DNA from 3 places in the Bacillus sp. T3 genome. Region 1 is predicted to be linked to each of the others. Evidence: a T-box and tRNA genes for the amino acid it is inferred to sense, from the RefSeq annotation. Region 1 holds a T-box; the other regions hold tRNA genes.
The links. The T-box of region 1 lies ahead of tyrS (tyrosine--tRNA ligase). A T-box ahead of a tRNA ligase gene usually reads a tRNA of that ligase, here a tRNA-Tyr.
Positions count from the first base shown of each region.

Region 2: it encodes a tRNA-Tyr, which carries the amino acid that the T-box ahead of tyrS (tyrosine--tRNA ligase) is inferred to sense. The anticodon was not compared.
Region 3: it encodes a tRNA-Tyr, which carries the amino acid that the T-box ahead of tyrS (tyrosine--tRNA ligase) is inferred to sense. The anticodon was not compared.

Region 1 covers NZ_CP137761.1:1,096,923-1,103,754, forward strand. Annotated here, with positions in the region: gene acsA (acetate--CoA ligase) at 1-1,499, shown strand, start outside; gene RGF10_RS05670 (transglycosylase domain-containing protein) at 1,640-4,321, opposite strand; T-box leader at 4,464-4,685, shown strand; gene tyrS (tyrosine--tRNA ligase) at 4,930-6,192, shown strand; gene RGF10_RS05680 (hypothetical protein) at 6,218-6,421, opposite strand.
Region 2 covers NZ_CP137761.1:4,094,653-4,101,484, reverse strand. Annotated here, with positions in the region: rRNA gene RGF10_RS21000 (23S ribosomal RNA) at 1-1,776, shown strand, start outside; rRNA gene rrf (5S ribosomal RNA) at 1,889-2,005, shown strand; tRNA gene RGF10_RS20990 (tRNA-Asn) at 2,026-2,100, shown strand; tRNA gene RGF10_RS20985 (tRNA-Ser) at 2,105-2,196, shown strand; tRNA gene RGF10_RS20980 (tRNA-Glu) at 2,216-2,290, shown strand; tRNA gene RGF10_RS20975 (tRNA-Val) at 2,307-2,382, shown strand; tRNA gene RGF10_RS20970 (tRNA-Met) at 2,414-2,487, shown strand; tRNA gene RGF10_RS20965 (tRNA-Asp) at 2,492-2,568, shown strand; tRNA gene RGF10_RS20960 (tRNA-Phe) at 2,574-2,649, shown strand; tRNA gene RGF10_RS20955 (tRNA-Tyr) at 2,692-2,776, shown strand; tRNA gene RGF10_RS20950 (tRNA-Trp) at 2,785-2,858, shown strand; tRNA gene RGF10_RS20945 (tRNA-His) at 2,871-2,946, shown strand; tRNA gene RGF10_RS20940 (tRNA-Gln) at 2,964-3,038, shown strand; tRNA gene RGF10_RS20935 (tRNA-Gly) at 3,044-3,118, shown strand; tRNA gene RGF10_RS20930 (tRNA-Cys) at 3,133-3,206, shown strand; tRNA gene RGF10_RS20925 (tRNA-Leu) at 3,242-3,327, shown strand; tRNA gene RGF10_RS20920 (tRNA-Leu) at 3,351-3,432, shown strand; partial or broken gene RGF10_RS23990 (CHASE4 domain-containing protein) at 4,061-5,110, shown strand; gene RGF10_RS23985 (methyl-accepting chemotaxis protein) at 5,111-6,058, shown strand; gene RGF10_RS20910 (DUF6241 domain-containing protein) at 6,413-6,832, shown strand, end outside.
Region 3 covers NZ_CP137761.1:4,252,803-4,259,634, reverse strand. Annotated here, with positions in the region: rRNA gene RGF10_RS21890 (23S ribosomal RNA) at 1-1,028, shown strand, start outside; rRNA gene rrf (5S ribosomal RNA) at 1,091-1,206, shown strand; tRNA gene RGF10_RS21880 (tRNA-Glu) at 1,249-1,323, shown strand; tRNA gene RGF10_RS21875 (tRNA-Val) at 1,330-1,405, shown strand; tRNA gene RGF10_RS21870 (tRNA-Thr) at 1,409-1,484, shown strand; tRNA gene RGF10_RS21865 (tRNA-Lys) at 1,491-1,566, shown strand; tRNA gene RGF10_RS21860 (tRNA-Leu) at 1,582-1,666, shown strand; tRNA gene RGF10_RS21855 (tRNA-Gly) at 1,674-1,748, shown strand; tRNA gene RGF10_RS21850 (tRNA-Leu) at 1,757-1,846, shown strand; tRNA gene RGF10_RS21845 (tRNA-Arg) at 1,883-1,956, shown strand; tRNA gene RGF10_RS21840 (tRNA-Pro) at 1,965-2,041, shown strand; tRNA gene RGF10_RS21835 (tRNA-Ala) at 2,063-2,138, shown strand; tRNA gene RGF10_RS21830 (tRNA-Met) at 2,162-2,238, shown strand; tRNA gene RGF10_RS21825 (tRNA-Ser) at 2,318-2,410, shown strand; tRNA gene RGF10_RS21820 (tRNA-Met) at 2,583-2,656, shown strand; tRNA gene RGF10_RS21815 (tRNA-Asp) at 2,660-2,736, shown strand; tRNA gene RGF10_RS21810 (tRNA-Phe) at 2,777-2,852, shown strand; tRNA gene RGF10_RS21805 (tRNA-Tyr) at 2,882-2,966, shown strand; tRNA gene RGF10_RS21800 (tRNA-His) at 2,973-3,048, shown strand; tRNA gene RGF10_RS21795 (tRNA-Gln) at 3,065-3,139, shown strand; tRNA gene RGF10_RS21790 (tRNA-Gly) at 3,212-3,285, shown strand; tRNA gene RGF10_RS21785 (tRNA-Ile) at 3,291-3,364, shown strand; gene RGF10_RS21780 (ATP-binding protein) at 3,634-5,250, opposite strand; gene RGF10_RS21775 (DUF5634 family protein) at 5,654-5,956, opposite strand; gene RGF10_RS21770 (NADH:flavin oxidoreductase) at 6,154-6,832, shown strand, end outside.

The DNA.
Region 1 (6,832 bases):
ACACTTTCAAGGAAATGAAGGATTTATCAAATAAAGCAGGGAATGTGCTTAAAGCATACGGTGATGTCGTGAAAGGAGACCGTGTCTTCATTTTTATGCCGCGTTCACCTGAACTTTATTTTGCAGTGCTAGGCGCAATTAAACTAGGTGCTGTTGTAGGTCCTCTATTTGAAGCATTCATGGAAGGTGCTGTTCGCGACCGTTTGGAGGATAGTGGAGCAAAAGTGTTAGTCACTACTCCTGAATTATTAAAGCGAGTTCCTGTTAGCGAGCTTCCTGAATTAAAGCATATTTTCCTTGTGGGTGAAAATATTCAAGAAACAGATTCTCTTATTGATTTTAATAAAAAGTTAAATGAAGCTAGTAGAAACCTAGATATTGAGTGGGTTGACCGTACAGATGGTCTTATCCTTCATTATACATCAGGATCGACTGGAAAGCCAAAGGGTGTGCTTCATGTTCACAATGCGATGATTCAACACTATCAAACAGCAAAATGGGTGCTAGATTTACAAGAAGAGGATGTGTATTGGTGTACAGCTGACCCAGGTTGGGTTACAGGTACTTCTTATGGAATCTTTGGACCATGGTTAACCGGTACTTCCAACGTTATTATAGGTGGGAGATTTAGCCCAGATGCCTGGTATAGCATGATTGAAGAATACGGTGTGACAGTTTGGTACAGCGCGCCTACGGCATTTAGAATGCTGATGGGGGCAGGAGATGAAGTGGTAAAACGCTTTGATTTAAGCAGTCTTCGCCACATCCTCAGCGTTGGTGAGCCATTAAACCCTGAAGTTGTAAGATGGGGAGCGAAGGTATTTGACTTACGTATTCATGACACTTGGTGGATGACTGAAACGGGTGCTCAACTGATTTGTAACTACCCTTGTATGGAAATTAAGCCTGGCTCAATGGGGAAACCAATTCCAGGTGTACAAGCTGCTATCGTTGATGACCAAGGTATTGAACTTCCTCCATTCCGCATGGGGAACTTGGCTATTAAAAAAGGCTGGCCTTCAATGATGAATACGATTTGGGGCAACCAAGAGAAATTTGAATCCTATTTTATGCCTGGTGATTGGTACGTTTCCGGGGACTCTGCTTATATGGATGACGAGGGATACTTCTGGTTCCAGGGACGTGTTGATGATGTGATTATGACAGCTGGTGAACGTGTTGGCCCGTTTGAGGTTGAAAGTAAGCTAGTAGAGCATCCAGCCGTTGCGGAAGCGGGTGTTATCGGCAAGCCTGATCCAATCAGAGGAGAAATCATTAAAGCATTTGTAGCGTTACGTGAAGGCTTCGAGGCTAGTGATGAATTGAAAGAGGATATTCGTCAATTTGTTAAAACAGGATTAGCTGCACATGCTGCACCACGTGAAATCGACTTCCGCGATAGCTTACCGAAAACAAGAAGTGGTAAAATCATGCGCCGCGTATTGAAGGCGTGGGAATTGAATCTACCAACTGGTGACCTATCTACAATGGAAGATTAATAGAGTGGACATAAACAAGGCAGGCTCCTTTGGGAGCCTGCCTTGTTTCAATGTTAAGTTCCTGGATTGTTCGCTTTATCTTCATTTCCTTCTTTTGGTTCAGAACCAATTTGAACGATATTGGATGGAGAAGATTCTTTTCAGGCAATATCGACTGCCGTCACATAATAGGAACCACTTCCAGCTGAATAGGTAAGAGAGGAGCCTGATTTTATGCTAGCAACTTTACCGCCAGATTCTTTATAGACTCGATATCCTACAATGTCATGATGTGGATGGCTTGACCATGTTATCGAGTTTCCAGATTGATGGACACTTAATGGTGTCGGTGTATTTCCATCATCAGACATTTTTGCACTTGGAACGAGTACTTTCGCCCAGCGGTCTTTTTTCGGTATTAATTGGCTGGCATTCGATGTGTTCCCCATAATCTTTGTCACATAATCAGGATTTAAAATCACACCGGATTGGGCAAATTCACTTGGAGTGGAATCAAGTGCTAAATATTTGTTGCCGTTAATTTCTACGAATTTCCCTTCAATTAAACTGTCATCCACCTTGGTTGGAGCATATTTAACATTGAACAGGTCTGTTTCAACTAATCCTGCTCTTGAACAGGCACCTGACGGTAATAAGCCTGATGCTGCACAAAATGATTTTCTTACAATCCCCTCTGGCATTTGGAACGATTCAGCCGGGTCGACTAAGTCAGGATTGATATCATACGCGGCATTCATTAAGTCAGCCCACAAGTAATTGGTTCTGATACTATAGCTTAAACCACCAGATTGTAATGATTTTGGTGTATCGTATCCAGTCCAGATCCCAAACGAAACATTTGGATTGGATGCAACAAACCATGAATCATAAAACTGGTTTCCTGTACCAGTTTTTCCAGCCCAGTCGGATTTGAATTTTAACCGGCCATTAATGGATGTGGCCGTCCCTCGCGTGATAACATCCCGCATCATATCTAATGTTAAATAGGCGGTCTGAGGGCTAAATACATCGACTGGTTTTACTTTGTGCTGGTAGATGATTTCTCCATCACGATCTGTTATTTTTTCAATCATATAGGCATCAATAAATTGTCCATTATTCGCAAATGTCCCAAAGGCATTTGTATTTTCTTCTACCGTTACCCCGTTTTCTAAGGAACCGATTGCGGTTGCGAGGTTTGTGTAATCTGGTTCAACTAAAGAAGTGAACCCCATCTTTTCTAAATACTTTGCGGGTCTCTGGTTAATGATATCTTTGTACAGCTTAACAGCTGGAACGTTATAGGATTTGGTCAAGGCGTATCGTGCTGATGTTAGACCACTATAGCGACGGTCATAGTTTTGTGGCCATGGACGATTAAGTCCCGGTGCAAGCTTTAATGCTACATCGGGTAAAATCGTACCGGGCTGGGCCGCTCCAAGCTCAAACGCCGGGCCATATACGAGCAATGGCTTCATTGTCGATCCGTTTTGGCGAACTGCGCTCGTAGCATGATTCAATTGTTCGCGTTCATAATTTCGACCACCGACAAAGCTGATAATTTTTCCTGTTTTGTTTTCAATCAGGATGGCACCTACTTCCACTGGTTCCATTACCGTGACCTTTTCACCTGTCTCTGGGTCTGTCGTTACTTGAGCTTTATCAGGACCAAAATGCGGGTAATTATCTTTTACCTGCTGCATAGCTTCATAAATTTCTTTGTTAATGGTTGTATGGATTTTGTATCCGTTCTGCCTAATATTTAGGTCGGCGATTTCTCGGTATTCAGCCATTAGTTCTTTATCGTTTTTGATATCTTGCTCTTCATATCCATCTTTTTTGGCTAAAATCCCCGCCAATATATCAATTGCACGTGTTTCGATTTCTGCTGTAAGCCAAGGATGGGCCTCCTGTGGTGATTGTGTAGGTGGGATAAAATCCTTTGTCACGTCATACGCTAACGCTTCGTTATATTGCTGGTCATTAATATAGCCACCATCATACATTCTTTTTAACACCGTCTTCATTCTTTCTAAGCCGGGTGTTAAATTATTCTTGACTGTCTTATTTTGGGTATAGGGAGTGTAGCCGAACGGACTTTGCGGAAGACCGGCAATGAATGCTGACTGTGGCAGATTTAATTGGCTTGCTTCGACTCCAAAAATCCCTTTCGCAGCAGCTTGTACTCCTGCAATATTGCGGCCAGAAGAGTTTCGGCCAAAGGTTGCAACATTTAAATAAGCTTCTAATATTTCTTTTTTATTGAAGAATTTTTCCAAGCGAAGGGCTAACAAGATTTCTTTCGCTTTTCGTTCGAAGGATACTTCATTAGTTAGAAGCTGGTTTTTTATTAACTGCTGTGTCAGCGTACTTCCACCTGTTTGAACAGAGGCGTTTGATACCTCTTGGAATAATGCACGGAAGATGGCCTTAGGAACAACACCGTTATGCTGATAAAAGTATTCATCTTCTGTAGCGACTACGGCATCTTGTAGATACTTTGAGACATGATCGAGCTTGACTTCCTCGCGATCAATGTCAGAGCGTAATTTGCCGAGATACACATCATTCGCATAATATAGTTCTGATGTTTCTTCGTAGTTATATATTTGTTTTTTCATGCTTGCATAGGAGCGGATTGGCTCGTCCTTTACAAGAGATGCAAAGTAGCCTCCGCCAACACCTAGCGCGAAAGTACCGCCAATAATGAGAACAATAATAAATAATAATGCAAGATTCCATATTACCTGATAGGTAATTCGAGCACCTTTTACTGTTTTTTGATTTGTAAAAAGCTGGACGAAAGACCTAAGCTTTTCTTTCCAATTTTGGTTATTGCTCATTGACATATCAAACCCCCTAAAATCACATACATTATAGCATATTGCAACAATGAAAATGACAAGCATCGCCAAATTTCCTGTAATTATCATGTTGAGTTGACAAGTTCATTCAAAATATGGTAAAAAAGCAATAATGAATTGAATATTTGCGTTGATGAGAATAAGTAGTCCTTCTATCCCTGTTTATCAGAAAGTCGGCGGAAGATGCGAGCCGATACAAATAGAAGAATGAATTACCTCTCTGAGCATTTGCTGTGAACTTGTCTTATGTAGCAGCAAACGGATGAACCGTTATTTTTTTAAGTGGAAAACCGAATGTGGTTTTTAATCTGGGTGGTACCGCGCTAAAAATAGCGTCCCTGCATATGCAGGGGCGTTTTTTGTTTTTTTTGGACTGTAAAACTAGTCTGTTGATTTCCGCTCCAGGTGCTCCCTTTCCGCGGGGAGTCCGGGAGCCTCCTCGGCGCTTAAGCGCCTGTGGGGTCTCCCGTGACACCTTCTCCCGCAGGAGTCTCGCACCTTCCGCTCCAATCAACAAAATAGCAGAATCAACAGTTAGCATTATCACAGTTCAATTTTAATTAAGTAATTTTAAAGGAGGCTAAAACATGAATGAATTATTAAAAGACCTGACTTGGAGAGGGATTGTATATCAGCAAACCGATGAAGAGGGCATTGAGAAGACATTAAGCAATGAAAAAATATCCTTATATTGCGGGGTTGACCCAACTGCTGACAGCATGCATATTGGCCATTTACTGCCATTTTTAACATTGCGTCGCTTCCAGCTATCTGGACATCGTCCGATTGTTCTTGTCGGAGGTGCGACTGGGTTAATCGGAGACCCGAGCGGAAAGAAAGAAGAGCGGAAATTACAAACGCTTGAAACGGTTCAATCTAATGTAAGCTGTCTGCAAAAGCAATTACAGCAAATATTTGATTTCGAAGGTGAAAATGGGGCAATCATGGTTAATAACTATGATTGGGCTGGCTCAATGGATATCGTTACGTTTTTACGTGACTTTGGAAAGCATGTTGGAATCAATTACATGCTAGCGAAGGATACGATTTCATCACGCTTAGATACAGGAATTTCTTTTACAGAATTTACGTATACGATTTTACAAGCAATGGACTTCTTCCATCTTTATGAGAACCATCAATGCCGTATGCAAATTGGTGGAAGTGACCAATGGGGCAACATCACTACAGGCTTGGAATTAATTCGAAAAATGAAACCAGAGGGTGCTAAGCCAGCATTTGGATTAACGATTCCGCTTGTAACAAAGGCAGATGGTACGAAGTTTGGTAAAACGGAAAGCGGTGCAATTTGGCTTGATCCTGAAAAGACATCCCCTTATGAATTTTACCAATTTTGGATTAACACAGCCGATGCCGATGTTGTGAAATATTTAAAATTCTTTACGTTCCTAACAAAGGAAGAAATCGAAGCGTTAGAGGTTTCTGTTCAAGCGGAACCACATCTTCGCAAGGCACAAAAAGCATTAGCAGAAGCGATGACACGAATGATTCATGGTCAGGATTCATTAGACCAGGCGATTCGCATTTCCGAAGCACTCTTCAGTGGGAATGTTAAAACGTTAACTGCAGCAGAAATTAAGCAAGGGTTTAAGGATGTACCGTCCTTTGATGCTTCGGCTGAAGAACTGGGACTTGTTGATCTGCTTGTTAACGCCAAAATTTCTCCGTCAAAACGTCAAGCGCGTGAGGATATTACAAATGGAGCAGTTTCCATCAATGGAGAGCGAGTGACAGATCCTGCCTATGTTCTTTCTGTTAAGGATCGAATTGAAAATCAATTTACCATTGTACGGCGCGGGAAGAAGAAGTATACGTTAATTAAATACTAAAGGTATCTTGAACAGTCGTGTGACCCTACAATTTCTGCGCTCCCAATACAATAACTAATAGGATTAAGCCGATTCGGGCGATCCGATCTTCAGTAGTTATTTTAAGAAGTAGAACAAGGACGATAGCGATGATTGGTTCATCTTCAAGCATCAAAATTACGATAATGTCTAAGATGGGTAACACATAATTAATAATTTCTATATCCATCTTTTGTTCGTTCGAATCCATCGAAACACTTACTTTCCTTAGATAACATATTTAGGAAAAAGGGAAATGTGAGTGATTTAGAAATGTAAATTAGGTGTGCGACTTTTATGCGGTACTTTAACCTCAATTTATTTGAGGTTAAAGTACCGCATTTTTTCTATTCTGGCTCTTTTATTATTCATTGTTGATTTTCGAGTAGGTATGAGAAATATAAGCGGAGAAATTCCGTCTAATGTATATAGAGGATGCTTAAGGAACAAAATAAGGGGAGATATTTCCGTTAACTGCTCTAAATAAGACAAAATCCAAAGATTTGGATCATATAAACGGAAAAATTCCCCTTATTTTAAAGGAAATACAGGTGTTTCCTAAAATAAACGGAATTTCTCCTTTTATTTTTTAAATACAATGAAATCACCGTTCAGTTATAAT
Region 2 (6,832 bases), 1.6 Mb from region 1:
GACTCTGCGCCGAAAATGTACCTGGGCTAAACGTATCACCGAAGCTGTGGATTGACATCTACGATGTCAGTGGTAGGAGAGCGTTCTAAGGGCGTTGAAGCTAGACCGTAAGGACTGGTGGAGCGCTTAGAAGTGAGAATGCCGGTATGAGTAGCGAAAGATGGGTGAGAATCCCATCCACCGAATGACTAAGGTTTCCTGAGGAAGGCTCGTCCGCTCAGGGTTAGTCGGGACCTAAGCCGAGGCCGAAAGGCGTAGGCGATGGATAACAGGTTGATATTCCTGTACCACCTCATTATCGTTTGAGCAACGGGGGGACGCAGGAGGATAGGGTAAGCGCACTGCTGGATATGTGCGTGTAAGCAGTTAGGCTGGAAATGAGGCAAATCCCGTTTCCGTAAAGGCTGAGCTGTGATGCCGAGGGAAATATAGTACCGAAGTTCCTGATTCCACACTGCCAAGAAAAGCCTCTAGCGAGATAAAAGGTGCCCGTACCGCAAACCGACACAGGTAGTCGAGGAGAGAATCCTAAGGTGAGCGAGAGAACTCTCGTTAAGGAACTCGGCAAAATGACCCCGTAACTTCGGGAGAAGGGGTGCTCTTTTGGGTGTTAAAGCCTAGAAGAGCCGCAGTGAATAGGCCCAGGCGACTGTTTAGCAAAAACACAGGTCTCTGCAAAGCCGCAAGGCGAAGTATAGGGGCTGACGCCTGCCCGGTGCTGGAAGGTTAAGGGGAGAGGTTAGCGCAAGCGAAGCTTTGAACCGAAGCCCCAGTAAACGGCGGCCGTAACTATAACGGTCCTAAGGTAGCGAAATTCCTTGTCGGGTAAGTTCCGACCCGCACGAAAGGCGTAACGATCTGGGCACTGTCTCAACGAGAGACTCGGTGAAATTATAGTACCTGTGAAGATGCAGGTTACCCGCGACAGGACGGAAAGACCCCGTGGAGCTTTACTGTAGCCTGATATTGAATTTTGGTACAGCTTGTACAGGATAGGTAGGAGCCGTAGAAACCTGGAGCGCCAGCTTCGGTGGAGGCATCGGTGGGATACTACCCTGGCTGTATTGAAATTCTAACCCATACCCCTAATCGGGGTAGGAGACAGTGTCAGGTGGGCAGTTTGACTGGGGCGGTCGCCTCCTAAAAAGTAACGGAGGCGCCCAAAGGTTCCCTCAGAATGGTTGGAAATCATTCGTAGAGTGTAAAGGTACAAGGGAGCTTGACTGCGAGACCTACAAGTCGAGCAGGGACGAAAGTCGGGCTTAGTGATCCGGTGGTTCCGCATGGAAGGGCCATCGCTCAACGGATAAAAGCTACCCCTGGGATAACAGGCTTATCTCCCCCAAGAGTCCACATCGACGGGGAGGTTTGGCACCTCGATGTCGGCTCATCGCATCCTGGGGCTGTAGTCGGTCCCAAGGGTTGGGCTGTTCGCCCATTAAAGCGGTACGCGAGCTGGGTTCAGAACGTCGTGAGACAGTTCGGTCCCTATCCGTCGTGGGCGCAGGAAATTTGAGAGGAGCTGTCCTTAGTACGAGAGGACCGGGATGGACGCACCGCTGGTGTACCAGTTGTCTTGCCAAAGGCATAGCTGGGTAGCTATGTGCGGACGGGATAAGTGCTGAAAGCATCTAAGCATGAAGCCCCCCTCAAGATGAGATTTCCCATAGTGCAAGCTAGTAAGATCCCTGAAAGATGATCAGGTTGATAGGTCAGAGGTGGAAGCGTGGCGACATGTGGAGCTGACTGATACTAATCGATCGAGGACTTAACCAAAAAACGTTTTACTTCTTCTACATTATCTAGTTTTGAGGGAATGAAATAAAAATTCTCTTGCAAAAATATAAAAACATTATTATAATAAATAATGTCTTTATGAAAATAATAGTCTGGTGGCGATAGCGAGAAGGTCACACCCGTTCCCATACCGAACACGGAAGTTAAGCTTCTCAGCGCCGATGGTAGTTGGGGGCTCTCCCCCTGTGAGAGTAGGACGTTGCCTGGGCTGTTACAAAATTTTATTATTCCGCAGTAGCTCAGTGGTAGAGCAATCGGCTGTTAACCGATCGGTCGTAGGTTCGAGTCCTACCTGCGGAGCCATATTGGAGAGCTGTCCGAGTGGCCGAAGGAGCACGATTGGAAATCGTGTAGGCGGGTAACCCTGTCTCAAGGGTTCAAATCCCTTGCTCTCCGCCATTATAACTTTAAACAATATGGCCCCTTGGTCAAGCGGTTAAGACACCGCCCTTTCACGGCGGTAACACGGGTTCGAATCCCGTAGGGGTCACCATTATCTAAATGTTTGTGGAGGATTAGCTCAGCTGGGAGAGCATCTGCCTTACAAGCAGAGGGTCGGCGGTTCGAGCCCGTCATCCTCCACCATATTTTTAAAAGAATAAATAATTTTTACCGTCGCGGGGTGGAGCAGCCCGGTAGCTCGTCGGGCTCATAACCCGAAGGTCGCAGGTTCAAATCCTGCCCCCGCAATAACGGTCCGGTAGTTCAGTTGGTTAGAATGCCTGCCTGTCACGCAGGAGGTCGCGGGTTCGAGTCCCGTCCGGACCGCCATTTATGGCTCAGTAGCTCAGTCGGTAGAGCAAAGGACTGAAAATCCTTGTGTCGGCGGTTCGATTCCGTCCTGAGCCACCATTTATAGTTATATGACTTAAAATAAAAATGATTATTATATGTGGAGGGGTAGCGAAGTGGCTAAACGCGGCGGACTGTAAATCCGCTCCCTCCGGGTTCGGCGGTTCGAATCCGTCCCCCTCCACCATTTATTATAGGGGTATAGTTTAAAGGTAGAACGAAGGTCTCCAAAACCTTTGGTGTGGGTTCAATTCCTACTACCCCTGCCAAATTTTATAGTGGCGATTGTGGCGAAGTGGTTAACGCACCTGATTGTGGTTCAGGCATTCGTGGGTTCGATTCCCATCAGTCGCCCCATTATAATTAATTAATATTGGGCTATAGCCAAGCGGTAAGGCAACGGACTTTGACTCCGTCATTCGTAGGTTCGATCCCTGCTAGCCCAGCCATTTTCGCGGAAGTAGTTCAGTGGTAGAACACCACCTTGCCAAGGTGGGGGTCGCGGGTTCGAATCCCGTCTTCCGCTCCAATTTTAATTAACATGGCGGCATAGCCAAGTGGTAAGGCAGAGGTCTGCAAAACCTTTACCACCGGTTCGAATCCGGTTGCCGCCTCCATTTATTTGATAAATAACTTTTAGCTAGATTTTTACGCCTGGGTGGCGGAACTGGCAGACGCACAGGACTTAAAATCCTGCGGTAGGTGACTACCGTACCGGTTCGATTCCGGCCCTCGGCATTTAAAAAGTTAATAATACCGCGCCTGGTGTGGCGGAATTGGCAGACGCGCACGACTCAAAATCGTGTTCCTTCTGGAGTGTCGGTTCGACCCCGACCACCGGTATCAACTCATCGCATGTTATTGCGATAAAAAAACGTTTCTTACAATGTGTAAGAAACGTTTTTTTATTAATCTCAAGTTTGATTCCTACAAAAATATCGTATACATAAAATGGTGCATAATTTTTTTGATGGTCGCAAAATTAGAAATTTAAGACCTCATACATCCATATTTACTAATTCCCCAACAAAAGACCTAAATTCAACTGATTAAAGATTGTTTAGTAACTGATCATTGTAACGTTTCAACAACCCTACCGCGATCCCCTGGAGCCTTTGTGGAAATGATTGACCTGAGAGGCTGATACAAGTTTTCATCTGCAATAGAGAATAGATACACATCCCATTTATAATTAGATTTTTCTTAATTTGATAATAAATAACTTTTTAAAGTTTAAAATATTCGAATATTCTATGACAAATTCACTATTGAATAACATTTGTTTTAGGACTATTGTAATATAAAATTTCAAGGATTTTCTTTGTATTTTAAACTATGAGGTGATTTCAAATTAATCATTTATAAAGGTAATTAAAAATTCCGTGCATAGCATGAATGATGTTTAAGTTAATCATGATAAAAAAGTATTAGAAGTAAGTTTTATTTAATTAATTATTATGTGGAGGCGTATATGAAAAAAAATAAAATTCCCCAATCTTTACTAACTAAAATGATAGGTTTCTTTATCATATTTTTAGTAATACCTATATTAATTCTTGGGTATTTTCTACATACCAGTATTGAAAAAGATCTGACTAAAATGGAACGAGAACGAGTCCTTGTAGCAAACGAGATATCTCAAAAGATATTTGAAAATTTTGGTGAAAATCTACTTGGAGTTATAAAGACTAATTCCAATTGGGAAGAAAATAGAGAAGCTGTGAAAAATAAAGATATTCCTTGGATTGAGGAAAATGTTAATGTTGGCGTTGAGGTTATCCCAAATGTTTCCTTTATAACCACTACTGATTTAAAGGGTAATGTCATCTCTCAAGTTGGAGATGTAAAAGAGTTTGTTGGTAGGTTATCTAATAAAACAATTATTGAAAGTTTAGAAACTAAGAATGAAATTACGGGATTAATGGAAACGGAAAAAGGCTTAGCTGTAATCGCTGCATCTAAAATCACAAATGAAGACGGGGATGCTAAACCAACTGGTATATTGATTTTTGGAAGAATACTTGATAATAAAGCGTTAGGGGATATTCAGGATACGTTACAAGACAATATTGCTTTATTGACTAATAACGGGACCTTCTTATCCAGTTCTAATAATATTACATTGGATAAACTCTCCAAAAATTTAGCTGAATTAAATAAGTATCCAACGAAAAAGTTATTTCAAACATTTCAACGTAATTCCGTGGAATATGCTGAAATGAGTACTACCCTTAAAGATATATCTGGTAAACCGATTGGTGTTTTATATTTAAATCAAGAGCACATAACAACTACCAAGGTAAAAAGTGAAATATTAAAATTAACGATTAATATTGGTTTAATATTAATCTTAGTGTTAATTTTATTATCTGTATTGATTAATCGATCAATTTTAAAACCAATAAAGTACTTAGTTTCCATATCAAAAGAGATATCAGATGGAAATCTTACATATTTTGTGAAGGATAAAGTTAGCAACCGGCAAGATGAATTAGGCCAATTAGGTAATTCAATAAATATCATGATAAATAATTTCAAAGCTTTAATTAAAGCTGTAGCTCAAACAACTGAACAGGCAGCTACTTCGGCTGAACAACTCTCTGCGAGTTCTGAGGAGACAACGCAAGCTTCCCATCAAATATCAACATCCGTTGAACAAGTAGCGAGTGGTTCAGAGACGCAACTTTTACGTACAATTGAATCCTTAAATGAAGTTAAGGAAATGGTAGAAGGCATTCGAAATGTTACGGAAACCGTTTCAGTAATTTCCGTTCATTCCACTAAAACAGAAGTACAAGTTGAACAAGGAAACCAATCTATAAAGAAAACGGCACAACAAATGGAAAACATTAATTTGTCATTTAATGAATCAGCAAATTATGTAAATCAATTAGCTGAAAGTTCAAATGAAATAGCTAAGATTGCGTCTTTAATATCCGATATAGCGGACCAAACAAATTTACTATCATTAAATGCCGCAATTGAAGCTGCGAGGGCTGGGGACCAAGGTAGAGGGTTCGCTGTAGTAGCCGACGAGGTACGTAAATTAGCTGATAAAACTTCCAATTCGGCAAAGCAAGTTTCGCAATTAATTGAAATTATGAAAAAAGACTCTGCTAATACAATTCGATCCATAGATAAAGTAACAGATGAAATGAACGAAGGAATCAAACAAATTAAAAATGTTGAAGAGGTATTTAAGAAGATTCTAATAGCTACTCAAGATGTTGCATCTCAAACACATGAGCTATCAACTGTAACAGTTCAAATGACTGAAAGTACAGATAAAGTTTCTTCTTCGGTGGAAGAAGTTGCATCAATAGCCAGGAATTCGGCGGAAACTTCCAAAAATGTAGCATACTCGTCAAAAGAACAATTGATTGCTATGCAAGAAATTACAACTGCCTCAGGATATTTAACCAAAATGGCACAAGAATTAAAAATGCTAATAGGAAGGTTTAAAATATAAATCTACATTAGTTAGGTTCTAGCCAGAAAATAGTAAGAAAATACCAATAAAATAAATGTACCCAATTGAGTTAACACTAAAAAAATTTCTCTTTAGGGTATATTTATTTTGTGTAAATTAACAAAAATGGAAAATTGATAATTATAAGAAAATAATTTATTAAATGGGATAGGGTTTGATCCCTTACTTGTTTGGTTGAAACTATTTTCTGAATTTTGTTATAATTTACATTATTAAGGTAAAAATTATGATAATAATTTTTGAGTTGTTTTCATGAAATAATTGTCAGTTCAGTTGGTGAATATCATTTCTTGCTTAGAAGAGGATATAAATAGCTATTTGTGGGAGGAACAGATGTTGAAAAGGATGCTTTTTATTGGGATTGGAATCTTATTTTTTACTTATGTTGGAACATATATATATCTAGATAAGTGGGGCTCTGATTCAAAGGCCGGAGCAGATGCCACTCATGCAGAGCAAGAAGAGGCAAAGCTGGAATTGGAGCAAAGCTTTGAAGCAATTACTCCAAAGGAGGATATGCCTAAATATGAATCAATGTCTGAGAAAGAGTTATTGAATGAGGTTCATGGAATGACTCATCAGAAGGTAGAAGCGGATCAAAAATGGGGCTCATCTGAAATCACTCGAGATAAGATTGAAACCATGTTTACTATCGTGTCAGAAAAAAGCTTTAAAGATGGAGAACTAAAATCGATCCTACTCAGCATTCTTGAAACTTGGACTAAGGGAGATTTTAGTGATGCAGTAGAGGAG
Region 3 (6,832 bases), 1.4 Mb from region 1:
AGCGAAGCTTTGAACCGAAGCCCCAGTAAACGGCGGCCGTAACTATAACGGTCCTAAGGTAGCGAAATTCCTTGTCGGGTAAGTTCCGACCCGCACGAAAGGCGTAACGATCTGGGCACTGTCTCAACGAGAGACTCGGTGAAATTATAGTACCTGTGAAGATGCAGGTTACCCGCGACAGGACGGAAAGACCCCGTGGAGCTTTACTGTAGCCTGATATTGAATTTTGGTACAGCTTGTACAGGATAGGTAGGAGCCGTAGAAGCCGGAGCGCCAGCTTCGGTGGAGGCATCGGTGGGATACTACCCTGGCTGTATTGAAATTCTAACCCATACCCCTAATCGGGGTAGGAGACAGTGTCAGGTGGGCAGTTTGACTGGGGCGGTCGCCTCCTAAAAAGTAACGGAGGCGCCCAAAGGTTCCCTCAGAATGGTTGGAAATCATTCGTAGAGTGTAAAGGCACAAGGGAGCTTGACTGCGAGACCTACAAGTCGAGCAGGGACGAAAGTCGGGCTTAGTGATCCGGTGGTTCCGCATGGAAGGGCCATCGCTCAACGGATAAAAGCTACCCCGGGGATAACAGGCTTATCTCCCCCAAGAGTCCACATCGACGGGGAGGTTTGGCACCTCGATGTCGGCTCATCGCATCCTGGGGCTGTAGTCGGTCCCAAGGGTTGGGCTGTTCGCCCATTAAAGCGGTACGCGAGCTGGGTTCAGAACGTCGTGAGACAGTTCGGTCCCTATCCGTCGTGGGCGCAGGAAATTTGAGAGGAGCTGTCCTTAGTACGAGAGGACCGGGATGGACGCACCGCTGGTGTACCAGTTGTCTTGCCAAAGGCATAGCTGGGTAGCTATGTGCGGACGGGATAAGTGCTGAAAGCATCTAAGCATGAAGCCCCCCTCAAGATGAGATTTCCCATAGCGCAAGCTAGTAAGATCCCTGAAAGATGATCAGGTTGATAGGTCAGAGGTGGAAGCGTGGCGACATGTGGAGCTGACTGATACTAATCGATCGAGGACTTAACCAAAAAACGTTTTTCTTCTTCTACATTATCTAGTTTTGAGAGAATGAATTTTCTCAGTTAAATAGTCTGGTGGCGATAGCGAGAAGGTCACACCCGTTCCCATACCGAACACGGAAGTTAAGCTTCTCAGCGCCGATGGTAGTTGGGGGCTCTCCCCTGTGAGAGTAGGACGCTGCCGGGCTAAGCCCCTTTGGGGTTTTTATTTTGTCAATTTTTCTCAGATGGCCCCTTGGTCAAGCGGTTAAGACACCGCCCTTTCACGGCGGTAACACGGGTTCGAATCCCGTAGGGGTCACCAATATGTGGAGGATTAGCTCAGCTGGGAGAGCATCTGCCTTACAAGCAGAGGGTCGGCGGTTCGAGCCCGTCATCCTCCACCATATGCCGGTTTAGCTCAATTGGTAGAGCAACTGACTTGTAATCAGTAGGTTGGGGGTTCAAGTCCTCTAGCCGGCACCATTTTTCGAGCCATTAGCTCAGTTGGTAGAGCATCTGACTTTTAATCAGAGGGTCGAAGGTTCGAGTCCTTCATGGCTCACCATTAATATGAATATATGCGGGTGTGGCGGAATTGGCAGACGCACTAGACTTAGGATCTAGCGCCGCAAGGCGTGGGGGTTCGACTCCCTTCACCCGCACCATATATTCGCGGAAGTAGTTCAGTGGTAGAACACCACCTTGCCAAGGTGGGGGTCGCGGGTTCGAATCCCGTCTTCCGCTCCAATGATATTGCCGGGGTGGCGGAACTGGCAGACGCACAGGACTTAAAATCCTGCGGTAGGTGACTACCGTACCCGGTTCGATTCCGGTCCTCGGCACCATTTTTGTTTTGTGATAGCAAATCAAAAAAACTATATGCGCCCGTAGCTCAATTGGATAGAGCGTCTGACTACGGATCAGAAGGTTATGGGTTCGACTCCTTTCGGGCGCGCTTAATTACGGGAAGTAGCTCAGCTTGGTAGAGCACTTGGTTTGGGACCAAGGGGTCGCAGGTTCGAATCCTGTCTTCCCGACCATTAAAACTTCTCATTGTGTATGGGGTCTTAGCTCAGCTGGGAGAGCGCCTGCCTTGCACGCAGGAGGTCAGGGGTTCGATCCCCCTAGACTCCACCAAAAACATCTTAAATATAATTTTTGGCGGTGTAGCTCAGCTGGCTAGAGCGTACGGTTCATACCCGTAAGGTCGGGGGTTCGATCCCCTCCGCCGCTACCATTTTTTTGAATTTTAAGCCTCGCTGTTTAGAATTAAAAAATGCTCATGACTGTTTGAGTCTTATATGATTTATTTATATGGAGGAATACCCAAGTCCGGCTGAAGGGATCGGTCTTGAAAACCGACAGGCGGGTTAAACCGCGCGGGGGTTCGAATCCCTCTTCCTCCGCCATATTTATATCAAATTTAAAATTTTACCGTCGCGGGGTGGAGCAACGAGTGTTACTTCATTGATAAAACTGCGAGTTGTACCGATTGAGCAGCTCCTTGAGTATGCTAACTGAAATCGGGACAGCCCTTACTAAGACTTAGGGCATGAAGAAAACTTTATAAATTTTTACCGTCGCGGGGTGGAGCAGCCCGGTAGCTCGTCGGGCTCATAACCCGAAGGTCACAGGTTCAAATCCTGTCCCCGCAATATGGTCCGGTAGTTCAGTTGGTTAGAATGCCTGCCTGTCACGCAGGAGGTCGCGGGTTCGAGTCCCGTCCGGACCGCCATATTTATACCAGTAGTGATTCCTACTGTTGAAAGTAATGTGGCTCAGTAGCTCAGTCGGTAGAGCAAAGGACTGAAAATCCTTGTGTCGGCGGTTCGATTCCGTCCTGAGCCACCATGAAATTTATTTATATTTCTTTCTTATATGGAGGGGTAGCGAAGTGGCTAAACGCGGCGGACTGTAAATCCGCTCCCTCAGGGTTCGGCGGTTCGAATCCGTCCCCCTCCACCATTTATGGCGATTGTGGCGAAGTGGTTAACGCACCTGATTGTGGTTCAGGCATTCGTGGGTTCGATTCCCATCAGTCGCCCCATTTTAATAACTTTTATTGGGCTATAGCCAAGCGGTAAGGCAACGGACTTTGACTCCGTCATTCGTAGGTTCGATCCCTGCTAGCCCAGCCATTTGTATACAATAAAGCTAAGAGGTTCAAATCCCAGTCTCAAATCTGGTGTTGCCTTCAAAATTTTAAATATGCGGGTGTAGTTTAGTGGTAAAACCACAGCCTTCCAAGCTGTTGTTGTGGGTTCGATTCCCATCACCCGCTCCAAATATGGGCCTATAGCTCAGCTGGTTAGAGCGCACGCCTGATAAGCGTGAGGTCGATGGTTCGAGTCCATTTAGGCCCACTCTATATTTGCAAAGATTTAGCAAAGACAGTGATAGAATTATGTCGTAGCTAAGTGGAGATAATCCTATAAGGTGCGAAATATTAAGAAAGGGTAAAGCCGTATGGCTTTACCCTTTCTTTTTCTGTGATAAAGGATGGAGCATAAAATAACCATTGTGAAAAAGAATCTACCAATATAAAGATAAAGTAGGTAAGGTAAAAAACGACACCTAAAAGTATACTAGGTGCCGTTTTACTATATAGATATTTTTGAAAATCTCAACATTATTACATTTGTGAGTCTATGAAAGGAAGCTCGATAATAAATTCAGTTCCATTTTCGTTACTGTTCGCCTGAATTGAGCCATGATGGTTCTCGACTATTTTTTGAGACACTGATAAACCTAGTCCAGTACCAATATCCTTAGTAGAAAAGAATGGTTCGAATATATGAGTAAGAACAGAAGCGTCGATTCCTTTTCCATTATCACTAAAGATAAATTGAACGTGGGAGTTAGCTAGTTTGGTTTTGATTTTAATGTTTAGCGGCTTATTCCCTTTAGCCTGCATGGAATTTTGAAATAAATTGATAAATACCTGCAACAATTCTTCACGATTACAATGGATGGAAAGATTTTTTGTTGCAGGATGAATGTCTACGTTTATTTCAATATTGTGAAGCAATGCTTCACTTTCGAGAAATTTCCATAGGTAGTCAACAAGGAAATGTTGCACCTGTATAATTTCAAATTCTTTTGCCGCAGGCTTTGCGATTCTCAAGAAATCAGTAATGATTTTATTAGCACGGTCAATTTCTGGAATTAATAAACTGGAGAAAAGTTGCGATGTTTTTGGATCAACATCTTTTTCAAGAAACTGTAAATATCCTCTAACGGTTGTTAACGGATTTCTTATTTCATGTGCAATACCTGCTGCAATTCGACCCGCAAGACCCTGTTTTTCAGCCTGTTTTATTTTTTCCTCCATTAAATACCGATCAGTAATGTCCCTGAACTTTGCGAAAGCTCCGACCACTTTTCCTTCCTCATAGATGGGTTGGGCATCTAATAAACAGACTACTGGTTTTCCGGCAGAGTTATTAAATTTCAGTTCTACATTTTCAAATATTTCTTCACATTCAATTACGCGTTTAAAATGATTTCCAATAAAAGCGGACTTATATATGCTCGTTCCTAAATCAGATTTTCTACTTAAGTTTAATATTTTTTCAGCAACCGTATTAATATCTGTTGTAATACCCGCTTCATCTGTAATGACGATCCCATTTTTTGATTTGCTTAACATAACTTGATTCATGATACTAAGGGTTCGATTTTGTTTTCTTAGTAACAGTTCTCTTTCAATTGAATCTACAACCTGAGATAGCATAGATAAAAATAGGGGATTTTGATAAGCAATGGGCATCATAATACCAACACTACCAAGTAAATTATTTTCATCCGTATAATGGAATGGTGCACCATAACAAGCAATTTCATGAAGAAACTTATGATAATGATCTTCGCCTATTAATCTTACAGGATGTCTTTGCTCTAATGCCAAGCTAACTACGTTAGTACCCATGTCTTCCCTGGAAAAACGACATCCCAATTTTATTCCTAATTGCTCTACGGTTGCCTTTATAGTTTCGTCACCAACTGTATCTAATAAATATCCTTCAGAATCAGAGATGGCAATTAATAAAGGGGTTCCTTTTAAGGAATCCAAAAGTTTATAGGAGAAAAAACTAACAACAGATAAAATCTCATTGTAAGCCTTTCTTTTGATGAAAAGTTCTTGTTCCGTCATAATTTTTTTTGGAAACGTTATTTCATTAGGATTCATTCCACTTTCTTCACACATTTTATTTGATTGCGATATATAGTTTGGTTCTTTTTCAGTCATCCTGTAGACTCCTCAACGTTGTCAGAAATACAATATTGCTTTATTTATTAATAAAAGATAAATGTATTATATACTTTATAAAAATACCAATACAATTATAACAAATAGAATGGTTATATGAACAAAGGAATTAATGGTTGAAATGAAAGCGACAAGGAGTAGAGGGGCAAAATTGACCATAAATAAAGGATATAGGGAAGACCATGCTTTTGGACATGATTTTTCCTGTATCCTTTTTGAAAGATAAGAAAGTATAAAATTTTGATGGGTGTCCAGCTCCAGGCGCCATCGGCTCGAGGTCACAAGCCAATCCGTCCAAAAGGTTAAAGAACAACCTTTCGGCCAGCTCGTCTTGTGCTTGTCGCCGATAGGCGGGCGCCTTGCGCTTTTGTTCTGTTAATGATTATATATCTCGAAGGGCACTTTCGACATTTTGATAACCGCCATGATCTTTCCTATCTGGTTCGTCCGTTTCCACCGTCCAATTTTGGTTTAATGGTGCTAGTTCACCATTATTATTCTTCATAAATGGAGTATGAATATGATAGGTTTTGTCACCTTTTTTAGCTGAATAGCCAATGTAGTATTGATTACCTTGGCCATGTTCTTCAAACACTCCGATATCATCTAAACCAAATTGTTGAAGATAGGGCTGAAAGGACTGCTGCAATTGATTGATGATTTGCTCTCTTGATAAGTATTCCATTTCATTCACTCCTCCTATGATCCTCTCTTTAATATGGCTAATTTTAGTAATATTAAACGAGGTATTTCTAAGAAGTTGTTATTGTACTGAAATGTCGTATTCCACTCTTTTACTAACATTGTCAATATTTTTAAATAATATTTGAGAAAGTTGTATTAGAGTGAAGAATAAGTCATTCATGGTAAGGGAGAAGGAAAATGAATCATAGCAAAATATTATTACAGCGACAGGCGATTAAAAATCTTGTGTTCAAAAATCGCTATGTTTGTGCACCCTTTGATATATCGAAAGCAACACAGGATGGGCTTATTACGGAGGAATTATTGTCCATATATGAGCAGCGCAAAGGGCCAGCCTTAATTGTCGTTGAACAGGCGGCTATTAATCGAGCAGGGCAATATCGAGAGAAACTTGTATATGTGGACCGTGATGAATGCATCGAGGGGTTGGTGAAGCTTGCTGATGTTATCCATAAAAATGAACAAATTGCGGTTGTTCAAATTAATCACGCAGGGAGTGCTGCCGACCCTGTGTTAACGGGTATGGAGGCAGTCGCTCCATCCGCAGTGATGCATCCAGTTTTGCAGCGTTCGATGCCAAGAGCCTTAACCATTGAGGAAATTCAAGTGATCAAGATTGAGTTTGTTAAGGCTGCCCTTCGTGTAAAGAAGGCAGGATTTGATGGGGTAGAAATCCACAACTGTCACGGCTTTTTATTGTCCCAATTTTTATCACCATTGACGAATTTTCGAGACGATGAATATGGCGGCAGTCTTGAAAATCGCAGTCGACTTTTACTTGAAATTGTAACAGAAATTCGAAGATCAGTAGGAGCGGATTTTCTCCTGTTAGTCCGTTTAGGGCTGGATGATCTAT